2 regions of the Microbacterium sp. SGAir0570 genome follow, and region 2 is predicted to be linked to the other one. Evidence: predicted binding sites of a transcription regulator. Region 2 holds the regulator's gene; the other holds the start of a gene.
What was found. Region 2 encodes HspR, which represses chaperone genes until heat shock. Its sites were predicted from a motif close to AAGTTGAGTCNNNNNGACTCAACTT; they were not measured.
Positions count from the first base shown of each region.

Region 1: C1N74_RS03470 (Hsp20/alpha crystallin family protein) is a predicted target of HspR. The motif match lies at 6,543-6,567, and genes of this name have one in related genera.

Region 1 covers NZ_CP027929.1:749,272-759,515, forward strand. Annotated here, with positions in the region: gene C1N74_RS03425 (aldose 1-epimerase family protein) at 1-54, shown strand, start outside; gene C1N74_RS03430 (hypothetical protein) at 77-622, opposite strand; gene C1N74_RS03435 (DUF4383 domain-containing protein) at 622-1,038, opposite strand; gene C1N74_RS03440 (YdeI/OmpD-associated family protein) at 1,224-1,685, shown strand; gene C1N74_RS03445 (hypothetical protein) at 1,730-2,347, shown strand; tRNA gene C1N74_RS03450 (tRNA-Arg) at 2,425-2,497, shown strand; gene C1N74_RS03455 (FAD-binding protein) at 2,621-3,874, shown strand; gene C1N74_RS03460 (FUSC family protein) at 3,884-4,954, opposite strand; gene C1N74_RS03465 (L-serine ammonia-lyase) at 5,044-6,456, shown strand; gene C1N74_RS03470 (Hsp20/alpha crystallin family protein) at 6,607-7,032, shown strand; gene C1N74_RS03475 (HNH endonuclease signature motif containing protein) at 7,246-8,682, opposite strand; gene C1N74_RS03480 (MarR family winged helix-turn-helix transcriptional regulator) at 8,850-9,281, opposite strand; gene C1N74_RS03485 (DUF2207 domain-containing protein) at 9,317-10,244, shown strand, end outside.
Region 2 covers NZ_CP027929.1:389,333-399,576, forward strand. Annotated here, with positions in the region: gene dnaK (molecular chaperone DnaK) at 1-153, shown strand, start outside; gene C1N74_RS01840 (nucleotide exchange factor GrpE) at 156-782, shown strand; gene C1N74_RS01845 (DnaJ C-terminal domain-containing protein) at 794-1,798, shown strand; gene C1N74_RS01850 (heat shock protein transcriptional repressor HspR) at 1,891-2,340, shown strand; gene C1N74_RS01855 (hypothetical protein) at 2,513-3,397, shown strand; gene C1N74_RS01860 (hypothetical protein) at 3,483-4,076, opposite strand; gene C1N74_RS01865 (glycosyltransferase) at 4,334-5,482, shown strand; gene C1N74_RS01870 (glycosyltransferase) at 5,485-6,591, shown strand; gene C1N74_RS01875 (hypothetical protein) at 6,521-6,781, opposite strand; gene C1N74_RS01880 (helix-turn-helix domain-containing protein) at 6,853-7,896, shown strand; gene C1N74_RS01885 (hypothetical protein) at 7,986-8,930, shown strand; gene C1N74_RS01890 (ATP-dependent Clp protease ATP-binding subunit) at 8,995-10,244, shown strand, end outside.

The DNA of each region.
Region 1 (10,244 bases), 360 kb from region 2:
CTCATCGAGCCGGCCGCCACGGTCGAGGCGTCCTGGCGCATCAGCGCGATCTGATCTCGCGGCCGCGCTCGGCGGATCAGTGGCTGTGCTCGGTGGAGAACAGCGGGTGGTCGGAGTGGCTCGGAGCGTTGCGACCCGCCTCTGTGGCCCCGAGCGCCGGCGTGACGAGTCCGGCCACGATGACGCAACCGGCGACGAGCCCGATGACGCTCGTCCGCGGGGTGGAGCGGGCTTCGGCGGGGGAGGAGCCCGCGGGCGCTGTGCGCGCCCGGCGGACGACAGCCGCTGCGGCCACGCCGTAGGCGACGTGGAGGAGAACGGTCACGCCGACGGCGTGAACGCTGATCCGCATCGGGTCCGCTGCGAGAGCGAGCCCCGATGCGATCGTGCCGGCGACGGCGATGGCCATCGCGACACGGGGAGCGACGAGGCGGCCGCGGGTCAGGGCGGCGACGCCCCAACCGAGGGCGGCCGCCCCGACCGCTACCGCCACGACACCGACGCCGCGATCGGCGACGCCGGTGCCCTGGGTGATCATGCCCGCGCCCACGCCGAGCTGGAGCAGACCAGCCCCCCACGCGGCGAGCGTGGGCCAGGAGCGGGTGAGCGCGGCGGTGTTCATCAGGCGACGGCGGTGCGGCGGGTGTCGACCGCGCGGTCGGTGCCGAGGCCGACGCCGAGCAGCACGAGGGCGCTGGCGAGGTGGAGGAAGTGGTCGGCGGTGTTCAGGGCGAGCACGTTCGCGGCGCTGTCCTGAATGAAGAAGCCGACGATGCCGAGCAGCAGGTAGGCCGCGCCGACGGTGATGTTGACGCCCTTCGCGGCGCGGACGCCGGAAAGGCCGCCGATGAGCAGCGCGGCACCGATCAGGAGGTGCGCGATGTTGTGCAGCGGGTTGACCTCGAAGATGCCGAGCAGCAGGCCACCCTCGGTGGCGATGAAGTCGACGCCCGCGGTCACGGTGAAGCCGAGGAGGCCGACGAGGATGTAGACGGCGCCGAAGATGATCGCCACGAGGCGGTTCGGTGATGTACGCATGAGGGTTCCCTCCCATTGGGCGACGGATGTCGCGGTGCTGCGGTTGTTCGGTGACAGGGGCAGATCGGTTTGCCACTGGGCGGGCCCGGAGCGTCCGATCTTGTGTGTTCGTCGATATCGATGGGGAGTCAGGCCCAGGCCGTGAAGCGAGGCTATGGTCAGCGAGTTCACGGCTCACCCTGCTTGTGTATTCGGGCGCCGCGGTGGTAATGAGAAGCGTGCGATTCGAGACGACGCTGTCCCAGTTCGGAAACAACACCGGCATCGAGGTGCCGTTCTCGATCCTGGATGCGCTCGGTGGCGGTCGTCGCCCCGCCGTCTCGGTCGCCGTCAACGGCTTCGCCTTCCGCAGCACGGTGGGGTCGATGCGGGGGCTCGCGCTCATCCCTTTCTCGGCGGAGCGGCGGCGCGAGAGCGGCCTCGCGGGAGGCGATGCGATCGTCGTCGACATCGAACTCGACGAGGCGCCGCGGGAGGTCGAGGTGCCGACCGATCTCGCCGCCGCGCTGACGGACGCCGGCGCGGGGGAAGCGTTCGACCGACTGCCGCCGAGCGCGCGGAAGGCGCATGTCGGGAACGTCGAGTCCGCGAAGGCGCCGGAGACCCGCGCGAGGAGGATCGCGGCGATCATCGCCAAGCTCGGCTGAGGCGCGCGCCCCGTAGGATTGGGGTGAGGTGAGGAGGGGCAGCGTTGGCCACCCGTCAAGCGCGTACCAAGAGCTCGGAGATCGTCGCCGAAGGGCTGTACATCGCCTCCGCGGCGACCCGCCTCGCGCTCAAGAACGCCATCCTCGTCGACATCCTCGCCGACGGGCGCGATTTCGAGGCCGACCGCTTCCTGGACGACGCGCGCGACGCCCTCATCTCTCTCGCGGAGGAGGCCGAGGCCGACGCCGAGCGCACCCATCGCGAACGCAAGGCCGCGAGCGGCCGCTACAGCGACTCGGGCGGGACGCACGACTACCGCAGCCGGGACGTGTCGAATCTGCGTCGACGTCGCAAGCAGTCGCTGCGCATCGCCAAAGAGCTCCGCGAGCGCGCGGCCGACGAGGCGGAGCTGCGCAAGCTCATCGCTGATGCGCGGGAGGCCGCGTGGGCCGAGGTCGCCGGGAACATCGACCGCACGCTTCGCATCGAGGCGGCGCGGCCCGATCTCGAACCCGACTACGAGCGCATGCGCACGGCGCGCATGCAGGCCCTGCGGATGGTCGACCTCCCGCGTCTCCGCTCGCAGCGTCGCAATGTCCAGCGGCAGGCGGCCGAGCGCGATGAGGCCGTGGATTCCGCGGCTGCGCCGGTGATCGACTAGCCGTTCCGTGCTCGATTCGCTCTTTGCGCGAGAGCGGGCTATGCTTGACGACGGCCCGGGAGAGATTCCCAGGCACTGCGCCCGTAGCTCAATGGATAGAGCATCTGACTACGGATCAGAAGGTTAGGGGTTCGAGTCCCTTCGGGCGCACACTGTGTTGAGACAGTGAACGAGAAGCCTCCGCTCTGCGGGGGCTTCTTTGTTTTCCGTTCCACGCCGACGACTTTGTTGTGGTGCTGCACATTCTCAGCGGTCATCGCGTAGCGTGGGGGCGTGACCGAACGGAACTGGGCCGGAACACACACCTTCACCGCCGAAGCTGTACTCGCACCGACGACGATCGACGAGGCTCGACGCATGGTCGCCGCGCACGACCGCATCCGGTCGCTGGGCACACGGCATTCGTTCAACGACCTCGCCGACACGGCCGGCGTCCTGCTCGATCTCACCGGGCTCGACGCCGACATCATCGTCGATGAGGATGCGCGGACCGTGACGGTGGGAGCCGGAACGCGCTATGCCGTCGTCGCTCGGCACCTCGCCGATCACGGCTGGGCGCTGCACAACATGGGTTCACTGCCGCACATCTCCGTCGGTGGTGCGACGGCGACGTCGACGCACGGGTCGGGCGACGGCAACGGGTCGCTCGCGACGGCGGTGCGGGCGCTGGAGTTCATCACTCCGGACGGCGAGCTGCGCACGGTCTCGGCCGGTGACGCCGACTTCGCCGGCAGCGTCGTCCACCTCGGCGCACTCGGGCCGGTCGTCCGGCTGACGCTCGCGATCGAGCCGACCTACCAGGTGCGCCAGGACACCTATGCCGGGCTCACCTGGGACGATCTCTTCGAGCGCTTCGACGAGGTGACGGCGTCGGGCTACAGCGTCAGCGTCTTCACCCGCTGGAAGACGCCGGATGTCGGCGAAGTGTGGATCAAGGAGCGCCTCGACGCCGCGTCGGCCGCCGACATGCCGGAACGCGTGCTGAGCGCTCGGCGCGTCAGGGTCAAGGCGGACTCGCCCGCGGCCGACGGAGTCGACAACACGACCGAGCAGGGCGGCATCCCCGGGGATTGGTGCGAGCGCCTGCCGCACTTCCGCATCGACGCGACCCCGTCCAACGGCGACGAGATCCAGACCGAGTACTGGGTCGACCGTGCGGTGGCCGTCGAGGCGATCGCGGCCGTGCGCTCGATCGCCGACCGGGTCGAGCCCGCCCTTCTCGTGACCGAGCTGCGCACCGTCGCCGCCGATGACCTCTGGCTCTCTCCCGGGTTCGGGCGCGACAGTGTGTGCATCCACTTCACGTGGAAGAACGAACCGGATGCGGTCCGCGAGGCGATCGCGAATGTGGAGCGCGTGCTCGCTCCGTTCGACCCCCGGCCGCACTGGGGCAAGGTCTTCTCGATGCCCATCGGCGATTCGCTCCCGCGTCTCGCTGATTTCCGCGAGCTCGTGGCGCGTGTCGACCCGACCGGTAAGTTCTCGGGTCCGTACCTCGAGCGGGTGCTGGGCATCGCCGCTCGCTGATTCACCGGTTCACGAGAACGGGCGGGATGCCTCGATGATCCGGCTGAGATCGACGGCGGTGCGCGTCCACGGCGAGATGCGACCATCGCCGTCCGCGGGCACCGTTGCGACGACGCGGGCGAGCGCCTTCTCGGCATCCTCGACCGTGGCTGCCGTCGCCGGGTCGCCCAGAGGTCGTGCGACGGCTTGCGCTGTGGCCCGTACGGCCTCGGCGAGCTCGGCGCGCAGCGGCGCGGCGTCGGGGGTGAGGGGGAGGCCGTCGATGCCGTCGCCGAGCTCGATCGTCTGGCGCACAGTGTTCTCGAGCGCTCTCAAGCGACGGTCGTTCTCGGCCTCGATGCCGCGGCGGCGCCGAGCGAGCGGATGGGCTTTGCGGCTGCGGGCGGCCTCGCGCACGTCGGCCGAGACGGCGTCGAGGATCTCTCCGAGGTAGCGCTGGCCCGCCGAATCGGCGGGTTCGCCGGCGGCGACCGAGGTCGCCAGCATCTCGAGCCGGTCCGAGACCGCGTCGCGCAGCTGCGACAGGCGGGTGGAGGCCCGCCGGAGGTACAGGGGTGGGACGAGCGCGAGGTTGACGGCCACCCCGATGAGCACGCCGAACGCCATCGTCACGAGGTACGACACCGAGAAGCCGCCGGCGTCGTTCGCGCCCAGCAGCAGAACGAACAGCGCCGCGATGGCGATCCAGTCTCGGCCGGTGCCGAGAGCTCGGATGCCGCCGACGGCGACGCCCGCGGCGACGACGATCGCCACGCCGACGATCCGCGGGCTGGGTCCGGAGACGATCCACAGTCCCGCGAGGCCGATCACGATGCCGATGGCCAGGCCTCCCAGCGCTTGCAGGCCCGCCTTGGCGGAGTCGGCGATCGTCGGGTACATGCTCACGAGCACGCCGAGCGGCGCGTAGTAGGAGTACTCGTCGTGCGCGAACGGCACATACGGCGCGAGGTACCAGGCGATCGCGGCGGCGAGGGCCGCCTTGCCGGCGAGCAGAAGGCGCGAGACCGCGAAGGCCTCGCCACCCGCGGTGCGCGCGGCTGCCTTGAGCGATGCCAGACGGGGGTGGGATGGGGTGGTCATCGGTCGCGACGATAGGCGCGTGGCGTATCCGTCGGCAGGCCCTTGACGTCGCCCGGTGCGTACGGCAGATGCTGGCGTAGCCTGGAGGTGTGAGCGCTTACGTCTCGGCGTTCGAGCTGTTCTCCATCGGTGTAGGACCCTCGAGCTCCCACACGGTCGGCCCGTTGCGCGCCGCCCGAGCTTTCGCCGTCGGGCTCGAGGCCGCCGGCAGGCTGCCCGAGGTCGTGCGCGTCGGCTGCGTGCTGTACGGGTCGCTCGGAGCGACCGGCATCGGGCACGGCACTCCCGACGCGGTGGTCGCGGGGTTGCAGGGCCACGCGCCCGAGACGGTCGATCCCGATGCGGTCCGCGCGGCGTGGACGAGCTGGACGGACGGCTCACCTCTGCTGCTCGCGGGCCGGCATCCGGTGCCGTTCTCGCGAGGCGATGTGACCTTCGAGCCGCGGACGCGACTGCCGGAGCATCCGAACGCGATGACGCTGAGCGCGTGGGATGCCGCCGGGCATCTCGTCGCGTCGGACACGTATCTCTCGGTCGGGGGTGGCTTCATCCGCCGGGCGGGGGCAGACGCCGCTCCGCGGGGAGCGGGAGGCGGACCGAGCAGCGATGTCGCGTGGCCGTACCGGTTCAGCACGGCGGCCGAGCTGCTCGAGCTGTGCGAGCGCGACGGGGTGAGCATCGCCGGGCTCGCGCGCCGCAACGAGGAGGCGCTTCGGCCCGAGGCTGAGGTCGCCGCGGGGCTCGACGCGATCTGGGATGCGATGTCGGGGTGCGTCGATGCGGGCTTGCGTGCCGAGGGCACGTTGCCCGGGATGCTGCGCGTGCGGCGGCGCGCGGGTGCGATGCGCGCGCAGCTCGAGGCGGCCGAAGCCGCGGGTGGACGGGAGCTCCCGGGGGAGTGGCTGGGTGCGTTCGCGCTCGCCGTCAACGAGGAGAACGCGTCGGGCGGACGCGTCGTCACCGCGCCCACCAACGGGGCCGCGGGGATTGTTCCTGCGGTGGCGATGTACTGGTGGCGGTTCGCGGCGGAGTCGCGCCTGGCCTCGGAGGATCTCGACCGTCGGCGCGGGATTCGGCGGTTCCTGTTGACCGCGACGGCGCTCGGCTCGCTTTTCAAGGCGAACGCCTCGATCTCGGGTGCGGAGGGCGGGTGTCAGGCCGAGGTCGGGTCCGCGTGCGCGATGGCGGCCGGGGGCCTGACGGCGGTCATGGGTGGCAGCAACGCGCAGATCGAGAACGCGGCGGAGATCGCGATGGAGCACCACCTCGGGCTCACGTGCGACCCGGTCGGCGGTCTCGTGCAGATCCCGTGCATCGAACGCAACGCGATCGCCGCGTCGACGGCGGTCACTGCTGCGCGCCTCGCGCTGCGGGGCGACGGGCAGCACTACGTCTCGCTGGATGCCGTCGTCGAGACGATGCGGCAGACGGGGATCGACATGTCGCACAAGTACAAGGAGACGAGCGAGGGCGGGCTCGCCGTCAACGTCGTCGAGTGCTGAGAGGCCCTTGCGCGCCCCGTCTCCGGGGCGCTGTTCGCCGTGCGAGAACCCTTGGCACTCGATGGGGGAGAGTGCTAATCTGAATGCAGTTGAGTCGACAGGGCTCAACTTCCAGATCTCAACATGAAGCATCAGAGAAGGGAAAGATCGATGGCTACTTACGACCCGTTCCGCGACCTCGACCGCATCGCCTCGAGCCTCTTCGACACGCGCCGCGGCCCCCGTCGCATGCCGATGGACCTCTACCGTGACGGCGACCACTACGTGATGACCGCCGACCTGCCGGGCATCGACCCGGGCTCGGTCGACATCGACGTGGACGGCCAGCTGCTGACGATCCGCGCCGAGCGCACGCTCACCAGCGGCGACGGAGTGAAGTGGATCACGCGCGAGCGTGAAGCCGCGAGCTTCCTTCGTCAGCTGAACCTCGGTCAGGGCGTCGACACGGAGGGCATCGCCGCGACGTACAACAACGGCGTCCTCACCGTCACCATCCCGGTCAGCGAGAAGGCCAAGCCGCGCAAGGTCGAGGTCACGACCGACGCAGCCGCGCCGGTGGTGCCGATCGAGAACTGATCGCGCAGATCCGCGTTCGCACGACGGGCGGCCGCAGCTCCCTCGGGGGCGGCGGCCGCCCTTCGCGTGCGGGTCGGTGCCGAATGCGTCGCGGATGCGCGGATGCGCGGATGCGCCGATGCGTCGCGGCTGAGCCGATGCGTCACCGCTGACCAACGGCGCGCGAGTCCGTCGTGCCCGGCCTCGGAACGTGCGCGGGCACACGCCCCGAACTCAGAACGGTGGAGGTTCGTCCGTCGGTGGCCCGCCGCTTCCGGCATCCCGTGGCGGGCTCGCGGTGTCGATGGTGAAGCAGACGGCCGGCATGGGAACGTCTTCGCGGTAGGTCCTGCCGAGGGGCGAGGTCCATTCGAGAACCCCGCCTCCGATCTGTCTGACCTCCCACTTGGTGAACTGCTTCATCGAGTGGTGTCTTTGGCAGAGGTGGGCGAGGTTGAAGATGTGGGTGTGGCCGCCAAGGGCGTAATCGATCGTGTGGTCGATCTCGCACCGGATCGCGGCGCGCCGGCATCCGGGGAACCGGCAGTGCTGGTCCCGCACCATCAGGAGTTTCTTCATCGATGCGGTGGGCCGATAGGTGTCGATCTCGACCGGTGTGCGGATGACCGGGTCGATGAAGAGCCGGTCCCATTCGCTGACCTGCCCGGCGAGTCGTCGGACGGTGTCGGCATCGACGAGCCCGGCCCCGACGGCTTCGGCGGGGTTCTCGTCCTTGCCCATCAGTGTCTCCGCGGCGACGGCGACTTGCACGCGTGCCCGGATCGCCCCCAGCCCACCGGCCCGGTCGGTCCCGTAGGTCGGGTCGACCACGGGCGCGCCGCCGAGAACGAGGTCGCCCAGGATGTCCGCGCGCAGCTGGTCCATCGTCCGGGTATCGGCGGGCTCGCCCGCTTCTGCGGCATCCGCCGCCGAACTCTCCCCGGCATCCGCGCCGGCGCCCCGGCCAGCGGCATCCGCCCCGCCCGCCCCGGCACCGCCAGTGCCCGCGACCCGGGCGTCCTTCACCGACTGTCCCATCTGCGTGAGCCGGTCGAGTATCCCGGCGGCGATGACGGTCGGAAGGGTGGCGACGAGGTTCGACATTCCGTCGGTTCCGTGGAACACGCGCACGCACCGTTCCGCGACCGCGGTCTTGTGCCGCTCTGTGAACGTCTGCGTATGCAACCGGGCCGCCAGGGTCTCCAGCGCACCCCGCACGCGAGAGGGCACATCCCGCTCACACACCCCGATCGCGGCCTCCGCGAACGAATCCCGCATCGCAGCCGGCACCCCCGCGCCGACGCGCACCACCAGATCCACGTGTCCGCGTTCGATCCGCCGCTGCACCCACGCGTCGAACACAGTGGGGTAGTCGTCGATGACCGTCATCGCGTGGTCGATCTCACCCTGCAGTCGGCGGTCGGTCAGCCGGGCCATCCCGGCCGCTTCGGCTGCCACCGACCGCAGCTCCATATCCGACGCCATGCCGCGCACGCCGTCGCGGCGCGCGTTGTGCAGGGCGGCGTGGCCCAGATCGGCCAGCGCCCGAGTGCGGGCGATGTCAGCGGCGTGAGAGAGGTCGAGCGCCTCCGCGTACCGCGAGAGAGCGAGCGCCTGCGACGGTGTGGGGGTCTCGCGTCCCACTTCGCCACCCACGCCATTCGCTGTCACGTTCCCATGATGCCAGCAAGGTGCGACATGTGAGTCGGACCTATGTTCGATTAAGGAACATCGGGTCACCGTCCCGCCTGGGGAGGAATCGACACCGCACGACGCCCCACGACACCGCGCGACGCCCCACGACACCGCGGGACGCCGCCCGACCGCTCCGCCGGGCGTCAGGGCAGGCGGCGCAGCTTCGTCGTCAGCTGCTCGAGCTGCTGCAGCTCCTCGGTCGACAGCACCGACATCCGCTCGGCGATGGAGCGACCGTGGGCCGCAGCGAGCCGGCGGAAGGCTGAGACGCCCTCCGGGGTCGCCGTGAGCATTGCGCCGCGCCCATCCGTGGGGTCACCGCACTTGGTGATGAGGCCGCGCGAGACCATCCGGTCGACCAGGCGCGACACGCTCGGCTGGCTGATGAGCATGTTGGCCGTGACATCGCGCAGCCGCGCCCGATGACCGGTGCCGCGCACGACCGTGAGAAGGACGTCGTACTCGGCTTGCGTGAGCTCATCGCCGGCGAAGTCGTTGCTGATGTCGTCGAAGATCTCGTGCTGCGCGCGGAACAGGCTCTCCCACGCTGCCACGGCACGACGACGATCGCTCATGGCGACAACTTTACTGCCCGCCTAAGCTGGTCGGCATGATGCGTCGCACCCGGGCGGCACTCGCGGTCGTGGTCCTCATGCTGATCACAGGCCTTTTCGGACTGACGGCCCCCGCCGCGGCATCCGAAGACGAATCCGCCGATGTCGACGCGTTCGTCTTCGATTCGCTTTCCGTCGATTACACCCTCACCCGCGACGAGGACGGCACGGCGCGGATGCGGGTCGTCGAGACCTTCGTCGCCGAGTTCCCCGAGTCGGATCAGAACCGCGGCATGCGCCGTCTTCTGCCCGAGACCTACAACGGGCAGCCGCTGCATCCGCAGCTCATCTCCGTCACCGACGAGAACGGGCAGGCCCGTCCCGTCGACACCGACAGCGAGGACGGCACGCTCGGCATCCTGACGCGCGAGCCCGGGTACCTGCACGGGCGGAACACCTTCGTCTTCACCTACGACCTCGAAAACGTCGTGTGGGACTTCGCCGACACCGGGCTGGAGTTCTACTGGGACGTCAACGGCACCGACTGGAAGCAGCCGTTCCGTGAGGTGACCGCGACGCTGCACATCGATCCCGTCCTCGCGGCCTCGCTCGCGGGGCGTCAGGCCTGCTACATCGGCGAGCAGGACAGCACGACTCCGTGTCCCGAGATCATCGCCTCACCGGACGGAACCACGATCACCGCCTCGGCGACCGACCTCGCACCGCACGAGACGCTCAGCTTCGCCGTCGGGTTCGACGAGGGCGCGTTCGAGGTATACGACACCGGGTTCCTGGCTTCGCCTCTGGGGTGGCTTCAGTCCGGGGCAGCGGTGCTCCTCGCCGGTGCCACCGGCTGGGCGCTGCGGAACCGCCGCCGGTACCTCCGCGACGATCCGGGGCGTCCGACGGTCATCGCGGAGTATGCACCGCCGCGCCGCATCGACGCACTCGATGCGGCGGTGCTGCTGCAGAAGACCTCGAAGG
Region 2 (10,244 bases):
GGCAAGCTCGGCGAGGCCATCTACGCGCAGGGTCAGGCAGACCAGGCGCCGGGAGCCCCGACCGACGCTCCGACCGGTGACACCGGTGCGGCGGCATCCGATGAGGACGTCGTCGACGCCGAGGTCGTCGAAGACGAGGACGAGAAGAAGTAATCATGACCGACAAGGACTTCGAAGAGCCGCACGGCGATGACGAGGTCCTCGGCGAGGAGGGGTCGGACGCCCAGGCGTCCGGCCCCGACGCGCACGAGGCCCCCGGAGCATCGGATGCCGCCGACGCCGCGGCTGCGGACGACGAACTGACCATCGACGACATCCTCGGAGCGACGCAGTCCGACGAGGCGGCCGTCGCCGAGGCGCCGGCCGAGGAGCACGACCTGCTGCTCGACCTCAAGCGCGTGCAGGCCGAGTACGCCAACTACCGTCGGCGTACCGAGGACCAGCGCGAGGCCGAGATCGAGCGCGCCAAGGGGTCGGTCGCCAAGGGGCTGCTGCCCGTGCTCGACGACCTCGACCGTGCCGACAAGCACGGTGACCTCGTCGAGGGATCGCCGCTCGCTGTGATCGCGGACAAGCTCCGCGGGGTCGTGGCGCGCTTGGGTGTCGAGTCCTACGGCGCCGCCGGCGACGCCTTCGACCCGCAGCAGCACGAGGCGATCTTCCAGGCGCCCACCCCGGGCACGGCCGAGCCGACGATCCTCGAGGTCGTCGAGGTCGGCTACCGCCTCGGCAGCATCGAGCTGCGTCCGGCGAAGGTCGTCGTCGCCGTGCCGGCCGAATAGGAGGCAACGACATGGCCAGTCAGGACTGGTTCGATAAGGACTTCTACAAGGTGCTGGGCGTCTCCAAAGACGTCTCCGACAGCGACCTGAAGAAGACCTACCGCAAGCTCGCGCGCAAGTACCACCCCGACTCGACGCAGGGCGACCCCGCGGCCGAGGCGAAGTTCAAGGAGATCAGCGAGGCGTACTCCGTGCTCTCCGACAAGGAGCAGCGTGCCGAGTACGACCAGATCCGGGCGATGGGGTCGGGCAGCGCCCGCTTCACCGCGGGTGGCCAGGGCGCCGGTGGCTTCGAGGACGTCTTCAGCGCCTTCAACCAGGGTGCGCGGGGCGGCGCCGGAGCGCGCGGCGCCGACTTCGACGACATCTTCGCGATGTTCAACCAGCAGACCGGGCGGTCCAGTCGCTTCGGGTCGGGCGGCTTCGGCCGCTCGACCGGAGGGTTCCAGGGCTTCGGCGGCCCGCAGCGCGGCGCCGACGTCACGGCGCGGACGACGCTCGACTTCGCCACGGCGGTTCGCGGCGACACCGTCACGCTCCAGGGCGAGGACGGCAAGCCGTTCAAGGTGAAGATCCCGGCCGGGGTCAAGGACGGGCAGAAGATCCGGCTGCGCGGTCGCGGGCGTCCCTCGCCCGATGGCGGAGAGCCGGGCGACATCGTCGTGAGCGTGACCGTCCGGCCGCATCCGGTGTTCACGCGCGACGGACTCAACCTCCGTGTCGTGGTGCCGGTGACCTTCACCGAGGCGGCCCTCGGCGCCACGATCGAGGTGCCGACGCTGGGCGGCGACCCCGTCAAGCTGCGGGTCGCGCCCGGCACCCCGTCGGGTCGCGTCCTGCGGGTCAAGGGGCGCGGCGTGAGCACGTCCAAAGGCACGGGCGACCTTCTGGCGGAGGTACAAATCGCCGTTCCCGCCCATCTCGACGAGGAGGCCCGAGCGGCCCTCGAACGTTTCGCGGAGGTCGAGCCCCGCGAGAACCCCCGCGCCGACCTGATGAACAAGGCGCGCGGCTGATCTACCCGCTGCTCGCTCGCCGTCCCCGATCCCACGGAACGGGGGCGGCGGGCTGGACGGCGACACCCTCGACGCCCAGGAGGTGACCAACCATGGCTGAAGACGACATCGACGAGGACGCCCCGATCTTCGCGATCGCGGCCGCGGCGGAGCTCGCGGCCATGCACGCGCAGACCCTCCGGCAGTACGACCGGCTGGGCCTGGTGGTGCCGGGCCGCACGCAGGGAGGATCGCGTCGATACTCGCTGCGTCACATCCGGCAGCTGCGAGAAGTGGCGCGGATGTCTGCGGAGGGCATCAGCCTCCCCGCCATCGCGCGCATCCTGGAGCTCGAGAACGAGGTCGCTGGGCTCCGCCGCGAGGTGCGCGACCTCGAGCAACGACTGCGCGACGAGATGCAGCAGCGTCCCGGTGCGCGGGTCTTCGCCGCCGGCGCCACCGGCGCGGTCGTGACCCTGCGTCACGGCGCGCGCGTGCGCCGGGCGACCGAGGTCGTGCTCTACCGCCGCCCCTCCGACCCGCCCGCGTCCCCGCAGTCGTAGCGACCCGACGCAAAGGGGCGTTATCCGACGCGCGAACCGACCATTCGGGTCGGTTCGCGCGTGTGGCGGGGATGTGAGCAGGGGTCCTGCACAGGCGGGGCGACGGAGATCGGATGTCGAACGGGCTGGGGAGATCTCGGGTTGGGGTGCGGAGGGCCGCCAGCCTGGACGGGTGGCACGCACTCCTGCTGAGCTTCCCGAGGCGCTGCCGGGTGCCTTCACGGTCGGGACGGCGCGCGCGACCGGGGTGACGCGCGGCAGACTCCGTTCGGCCGACCTGGCCGCGCCCTTCCACGGCATCCGCTCGCGTGCGCCCGTGACGGATGTGCGCGCGCTGGTGACCGCCTATCTGCCGAAACTGCGCCCGGGCGAGCACATCAGTCATGCCACGGCAGTGGCTCTCGTCGGCGGCCGGATCCCAGAGCGGCTGCGCGCGCAGGTGGATGTCGCGGCGCCGCGACCGCTCGGGCGTGCCCGTGGTGCCGGGGTGCGCGGGCACGAAGCCGCGGCGGCGAGTCCGTGGCGATTCGGACCCGTTCCGATCGCGCACCCGGCCGTCGCCTGGTGCCAATCGGCCGAGCTCATGGGCGAACGCGAGCTCGTCATCGCGGCAGACTCTCTCATGCGCAGGCATGATCCTGTCTTGTCGATCGAGCAGCTCCGTGGAGCGGTGGCGGGGTGGTCCGGTCGGCGCGGCGTACGCGCGCTCCGACTCGCGTACGAACGTTGTCGGGAACGCACCGACTCCGTTGCGGAGACGGAGCTGCGTCTCGACGCCGAAGACCTCGGAATGACCACCTTCGAGGTCAACGCGGTCATCTGCGATGAGGCCGGGCGCTTCGTGGCCTTTGGCGACCTCGTCGACGTCGAGCGGCGCGTGCTGTTGGAGTACGACGGTCAGCAGCACCGGCTCGACGACGCGCAGTACGGCCGCGACGTCGACCGCCTCGACGACCTCGCTCGCCTCGGCTGGCGCGTCATCCGGGTGAACAGGACCCACCGCGGCGCGCGGCGGCGCGCCATTCTCCTCCGCGCACGCGAGGCGCTGGCCCGCTGACCCCGGCCCTCCGCGACTCTGCGCCCAACCGACGCGAAAGGTCGCTCCGGCCGGTGATCGACGACGCTTTGCGTCGGGTCGGCGATCAGGCGGGTGGGAGGCGGAGGGTGTTGGCCGACTCGTCGAGGGTCAGGTCGTCGACGACGCGGAGCGAGCGGGCGAGGTGATCGAGCTCGTCCAGAACCGTTCCCACGCGCTCGCGGTCGCTGCACACGGCCGAGAGCGTCACGAGATGCGTCCCGGTGTCCCACGTGTACGAGACGAACGGCGGCGTCCGCGGATCGGGCGGCAGCGTCATCACGAGCTTCTCGCCCGCCCCGAGGTAGGGGGAGCGGAAGTCCTCGGTGTCGTCGTACTCCATCGGCATCATCGCCCGCGCGGTGCGTACCTGCGGCGTCGCTTCCTGCATCTGCGCGAGCACGACGACCAGCTCGGGGTCGGCCTTCCACATCCAGGCCCGTACGCGCCCGTTCGCGCGGCGCATGAGCATCGGCACGGCCTGGCTCGCAGCCCACGCCGCGAAGCGCCCGCCCGGGCGCGGCGCGGCGCCGATCGCGGCGTTCGCCTGGCTCAGCAGCATCCCGATGGCGCGCTTGCGGGCGCGGCGTCCGGAGAATCCGAATGATTCGGTGACGGGTACCCAGCGGGCGGGATCGGCATCGGCTTCGAGTCGGGCCATGACCACAGCCTAGGGATGCCGCCTGGGTGCTCGCCCCCGTCTGCCGCGCAGCCCGCGGCGCAGGCCCGTGCCGCCCGGTTTCCCCCAACGCCGCACCGCCTCCCGGAAGCCCCAAGACCGCTCGGGTAAGCTCAGGCCCGCCGCGTCGGCCACAGCCGGCGGCACTCCGCCGTACAGATTGGGCCTGACCCGTGACCGAATCCACGACGACCGAGGGTGTTCCCGCCGACAGTACGCGCGCGCCCCTGACCATCGTGATGGGCGCCGACACCTTCGCCCCCGACGTCAATGGCGCCGCCCGTTTCGCCGAGCGGCTCTCCGCCGGCCTGGCCGCCCGCGGTCACGACGTGCACGTCGTGACGCCGAGCGTGAAGCACTCGCAGTCGGGCATCTTCACCGAGAACATCGAGGGCGCCGACCTCACCGTCCACCGCCTGCCCGGGTGGCGCTGGTACCCGCACGACTGGCTGCGCTTCGTGCTGCCCTGGCGCTCGAAGCACTACGCGCGGCGCGTGCTCGACTCGGTCAAGCCCGACGTGGTCCACAGCCAGTCGCACATCGTCATCGGGCGCGGACTCACGCGCGAGGCGCGCAAGCGCGGCATCCCCGTCGTCGCGACCAACCACGTCATGGCCGAGAACGTCATCGACTTCACGACGCTCCCGCCGTTCCTCGACAAGATCATCATCAAGCTCTGCTGGGACGACGCCAAGCGCACGTTCCTGATGTCGCGTGCCGTGACCACGCCGACGCGCAAGGCCGCGGAGTTCCTCGAGGACACGATCGACATCTCGGGCGTCATCCCGATCAGCTGCGGCATCGACAAGCGCAACTACACCCCCGACCTCACCCCGCGCGAGCACCGCCGCATCCTGTTCGTCGGGCGCCTCACGACCGAGAAGCACGTCGAGGTCACCCTGAAGGCCGTCGCCAAGCTCGCCCCCGAGCTCGACGTCCACTTCGACATCGTCGGCGGCGGCGACCAGCGCCGGAACCTCGAGCAGACCGCGCAGCAGCTCGGCATCAGCGACCGCGTCACGTTCTATGGGCGTACCGACGAGGCCGACCTGCGGGCGGCATACACGCGGGCCGACGTCTTCGCGATCGCGTCGATCGCCGAGCTGCAGTCGATCGCGACGATGGAGGCCATGGCTTCGGGGCTGCCCGTCGTCGCGGCGGATGCCGTCGCCCTGCCGCACCTCGTCCAGTCCGGTGTGAACGGCTACCTCTTCGAGCCCGGCAACGTCGACGATCTCGCCGACAAGCTGCGCCGGGTGCTCACCGCCTCTCCCGAGGAGTACCTGCGGATGCAGCAGGCCTCGCTCGACGGTGTCGAGATCCACGACATCGAGCGCACCCTCGACACCTTCGAGAAGCTCTACCGCGGCGAGCCGCTCGACGCGTGACGATGCGGCTCTTCTTCGACGCGCGCTACATCCGCACCGACTTCCACGACGGCATCAGCCGCTTCTCGCACGAGCTCGCGCACGCCGTCTTCGCGGCGGCCCCCGCCGAGGACGTCGAGGTCACGTTCATCGTGCACGACCCCGCGCAGGTTCCCTTCCTGCCGGAGGGGGCACCGCACGTCGTGCTGCACGCCCCCACGTCGATGCTCGAGCCGTTCGCGGCCCTGCGGCTGAACCGGCATCGGCCCGACGTGGTCTACTCACCCATGCAGACGATCGGCGCGCTCGGCCGGCGGTTCGCCCTCATCCTGACGCTTCACGACACGATCTACTACCGTCACCGCACGCCGCCCCGCGATCTGCCGTGGTTCGTGCGCCTGGGCTGGCGGCTCTTCCACCTCTCGTACGCGCCCCAGCGCGCCACGCTCAACGCCGCGGACCTCGTCGCGACCGTCAGCGAGACGAGCAAGCGGCAGTTCGCCGACGTGAAGCTGACCAAGCGCGAGGTGGTCGTCCTCCCCAACGCTCCGCAGCGTCTGGCGGATCTCGCGCCGTCGACGGCGATGCCGGGAGCCGCCAAGCCGCGCAACATCGTCTACATGGGCTCGTTCATGCCCTACAAGAACGTCGAGACGCTCGTCCGCGCGATGCAGTGGCTGCCCGGTCGTACGCTGCACCTGCTGAGCCGGATCTCCGACAGCCGGCGCGCCGAACTCGAGAAGCTCGCGCCCGCCGACGCCCGTATCGTCTTCCACGGCGGGGTGACGGATGCCGAGTACGCGGCCCTCCTGGCCGATGCGGGCATGCTCGCGACGCTGAGTCTGGACGAGGGGTACGGGCTGCCGATCGCCGAGGCGCTCGCATTGGGGGTGCCGGCGGTGGTCAGCGACATGGAGATCTTCCACGAGGTCGGTGGTGACGGTGCGCTCTACGTGCCGCCCCGCGACCCGCGCGCGTTCGCGGCGGCCGTCGAGTCGCTCGACGACGATGCCGCTCGTGCGGCGCTGGTCGCGGCGGGTCGTTCCCACATCGCCCGGTTCACCTGGGCGGAATCGGCGTCGCGACTGCTCGCGGCATCGCGTCGCGCCCGTGCGCTCCGCGCCCGCTGACCTCGGCTGATCCCTCGACGCGGCGCCGGCTGGCGGTGGGGCGCGTCGGGGCGGCCTCGTCCCGCGGCGGCACGCGCGTCGCGTCGGTGGGCACTCGGCGGTAGCCGTCGCGCGCGACGACTGCGAGGGTGCCCGTCACCGCGGCGATGACGACGAGGGCGACGGCGAGAAGAAGCATGTCGGAATCCATGGCAGAAACGCTACGATGGGCGTCATCCTGCCGATACTGGCGGAGATGACGGTATTCGGAGGATTCCTGCCATGCACACGGTCGCCTGCGTCGTCCAGCCCGGATTCGCACCGTTCGAGTTCGGCCTCGCCTGCGAGGCGTTCGGTCTCGATCGCAGCGACGAGGGGATTCCGAACTTCGACTTCCGGGTCGTGGCGCCCGACCCCGGCGTGGTTCCGGCCAACCTCGCGTTCTCGCTGAACGTCGCCGCGGGACTCGAGTTCGCCGACGAGGCCGACCTGGTGATCATCACGCCTATTCCGCGCGAGAGCTGGGATGCCGTCGACGAGCGAGTCACGGCGGTGGTTCGCCGCGCGGTCGAACGCGGGGCGTGGGTGCTCACGGTCTGCAGTGGCGCGTTCGTCGTGGCGGCGGCGGGTGTGCTCGACGGCAAGCGCGCCACGACGCACTGGCGCTACGCCGAGACCATGGCGCGCATGTATCCGCTCATCGAGGTCGACCCCGACGTGCTCTACGTGCAGTCCGACCGGATCATCACGTCGGCTGGCACCGCGGCCGGGCTCGACGCCTGCCTGCATCTGCTGCGGATCGAGCTCGGTGCCGAGGCGGCGAACACGATCGCCCGGCGGATGGTCGTCCCGCCTCTCCGCGACGGCGGTCAAGCCCAGTTCATCGCCCGTCCTCTTCCCGAGGCGGCGTCGCTCTCGCTTGCGCCCATCACCGACTGGATGATCGCGAACCTCGACCTCGACCTCTCCGTCGACCTCCTCGCATCGCGCGCTCACATGTCGCCCCGGACCTTCGCGCGGCGGTTCAAGGCCGACTACGGCACGACGCCGGCGGCGTGGCTCGGGCGGCAGCGGATCCTGCGGGCCCAGCGCCTGCTCGAGCGCACCGACCTCGGGCTCGACCAGATCGCGGCCGACAGCGGATTCGGGTCGGCATCCGTCCTGCGCCAGAACTTCGCCCGGGCCCTGGGGCTCAGCCCGAGTGCGTATCGGGCGCGGTTCGCGTGCACACCCGAGGCGGTAGGAGCCGGTGTTCGCTCGACGCGGGAGGGCGTGCCGGATGTCGCTGCGGCGGAGCCGCGCTCCCTCGATGCGGCCGTCGCATGAGTGCAGCGCCGGTAGCTCATCGAGAGCTGCGCTCGGCCCGACGGGCTCTCGCGTGGGTGTGGCTCAGTGGGCCCGCATCGCTCGCGCTGATGACGGTCGGCGTCTTCGGCGCCGCCTATCTGATCGCCACGGTTCCGGGGGCGGGGCCGCTGACAGCGGAATCGTGGCACCATGCGCTCGAAGAGGTCGCCGCCGCGGGGGAGGTGGGGCTGCACGACTTCTTCGGCATCGCCGCCGTGGTGGCGACATTTCTCGTCGCGGCGGCCGCCGCTACGGCGTTTGGAGCCGAAGAGCAGTCGATGGCAGTGGTGACGAGGCAAGCGCTCTTCGGGTGCATCGTGGTGGGCGCCCTCCTTCTGGGCTTCCTTGCCGTGCTCACGGTGCCGGTGGCCGTCGTCACGCCGTCCGAGACGCCCCGGGTCGTGGTGGTGCTGGCGCTGACGTGGATGGCGCTCCTCCTGACGCGGGCGGTGGAACGAGTCGCGGACGGTCGCGAGCGGAAGCGTCGTGCGCAGATCGCCCACGAGCGAGCCCGCGTTTATGGTGTCTCGGCCATTACGAGTGCGCCGCGTTCTCCCTGGGCCGCGACGGTGGCCCAGTTCGTTCTTCCGTTCATGATCTGGATGGGGGTGGCCGCCGCGATCTTCGTCGTCGGCCGGCTGCTCGATCAGCCGTGGTGGCAGAGTCTCGTGGGGATCGCCTGCGCCATCTACTACCCCAATCTGGTGCTCAGCGTCGTCTGGCGGGCGACGGCGGACCTGTCGCAACGCCCGGAGCTTCGGATCGCCGTGCAGGGGCTCGGGATCACGCTCGCCATCGGTTCGGCCCTTGCGCTCGCGCTGTCACTAGCCTCGGTGGAATTCCTGCGCGCGATCGGATGGTCATGCGCGCTCTTCACCGTGCTGCACGCTGTCGCCCTGTTCTTGCGAACCCGGCCTCGTCTTGCCCTGCTCGCGCATATCGAGACCCGTGTTACGCAGCGGTCTCTGGCGGCCTCGGCCGCGGGGGCGGCGGCGGGGGCCGTAGCGCCCTGAGCCTCGCGGTGATAAACTTGAGTCAGACAGGCTCAAGTTTGAGCCGAGAGATTTCAGGAGAGACATGAACGCCACGCAACAGCCCGGACAGGAGGAGGCGCAGAGCGCCCTCGAGCAGTTCGGCATCAACCTCACCGACCGCGCCCGGCAGGGCAAGCTCGACCCGGTCATCGGGCGTGACAGCGAGATCCGCCGCGTCAGCCAGGTGCTCACGCGGCGCACGAAGAACAACCCCGTCCTCATCGGCGAGCCCGGCGTCGGCAAGACGGCCGTCGTCGAGGGCCTCGCGCAGCGCATCGTCGCGGGAGACGTCGCCGAGAGCCTCAAGAACAAGGAGCTCGTCTCGCTCGACATCTCCGCTCTCGTGGCCGGCGCGATGTACCGCGGCCAGTTCGAGGAGCGGCTGAAGAGCGTGCTCAAGGAGATCACCGAGTCGGACGGCCGGATCATCACCTTCATCGACGAGCTTCACGTGCTGATGGGCGCGGGTGGCGGCGAAGGATCGGTCGCGGCATCCAACATGCTCAAGCCCATGCTCGCCCGCGGTGAGCTCCGCCTCATCGGCGCGACCACCCTCGACGAGTACCGCGAGTTCATCGAGAAGGATGCCGCCCTCGAACGCCGCTTCCAGCAGGTCTACGTCGGCGAGCCGAGCGTCGAGGACACCATCGCGATCCTCCGCGGTCTCAAGGAGCGCTACGAAGCCCACCACAAGGTCGCGATCTCCGACGGTGCGCTCGTCGCCGCGGCATCCCTCTCGAACCGCTACATCCCGGCACGTCAGCTGCCCGACAAGGCGATCGACCTGATCGACGAGGCCGCGTCGCGCCTGCGCATGGAGATCGACTCCGCGCCGCTTGAGATCGACGAGCTGCGCCGGCACGTCGACCGGCTGAAGCTTGAAGAGCTCGCGCTCAAGAAGGAGAAGGATGCCGCGTCGCGCGAGCGTCTCGAGGCCCTGCGCGCGACGCTGAAGGACGAGCAGCAGAAGCTCGACGACTTGCAGGCGCGATGGGAGCGCGAGCGTGCCTCGCTGAACCGCGTCGGCGACCTCAAGACGCGACTCGACGCGGCTCGGGTCGAAGCCGAGCGGGCCCAGCGCGAGGGCAACCTCGAGAAGGCGTCGCGCCTGCTGTACGCCGAGATCCCGGCGCTCGAACGCGAGGTCATCGAGGCGGAGCGCGCCGAGACCGCCGTCGACGGTCCTGAGCGGATGGTCAACGAGCAGGTCACCGACGAAGACATCGCCGCCGTGATCGCCGCCTGGACCGGCATCCCCGTCGGGCGCCTGCTGCAGGGAGAGACCGAGAAGCT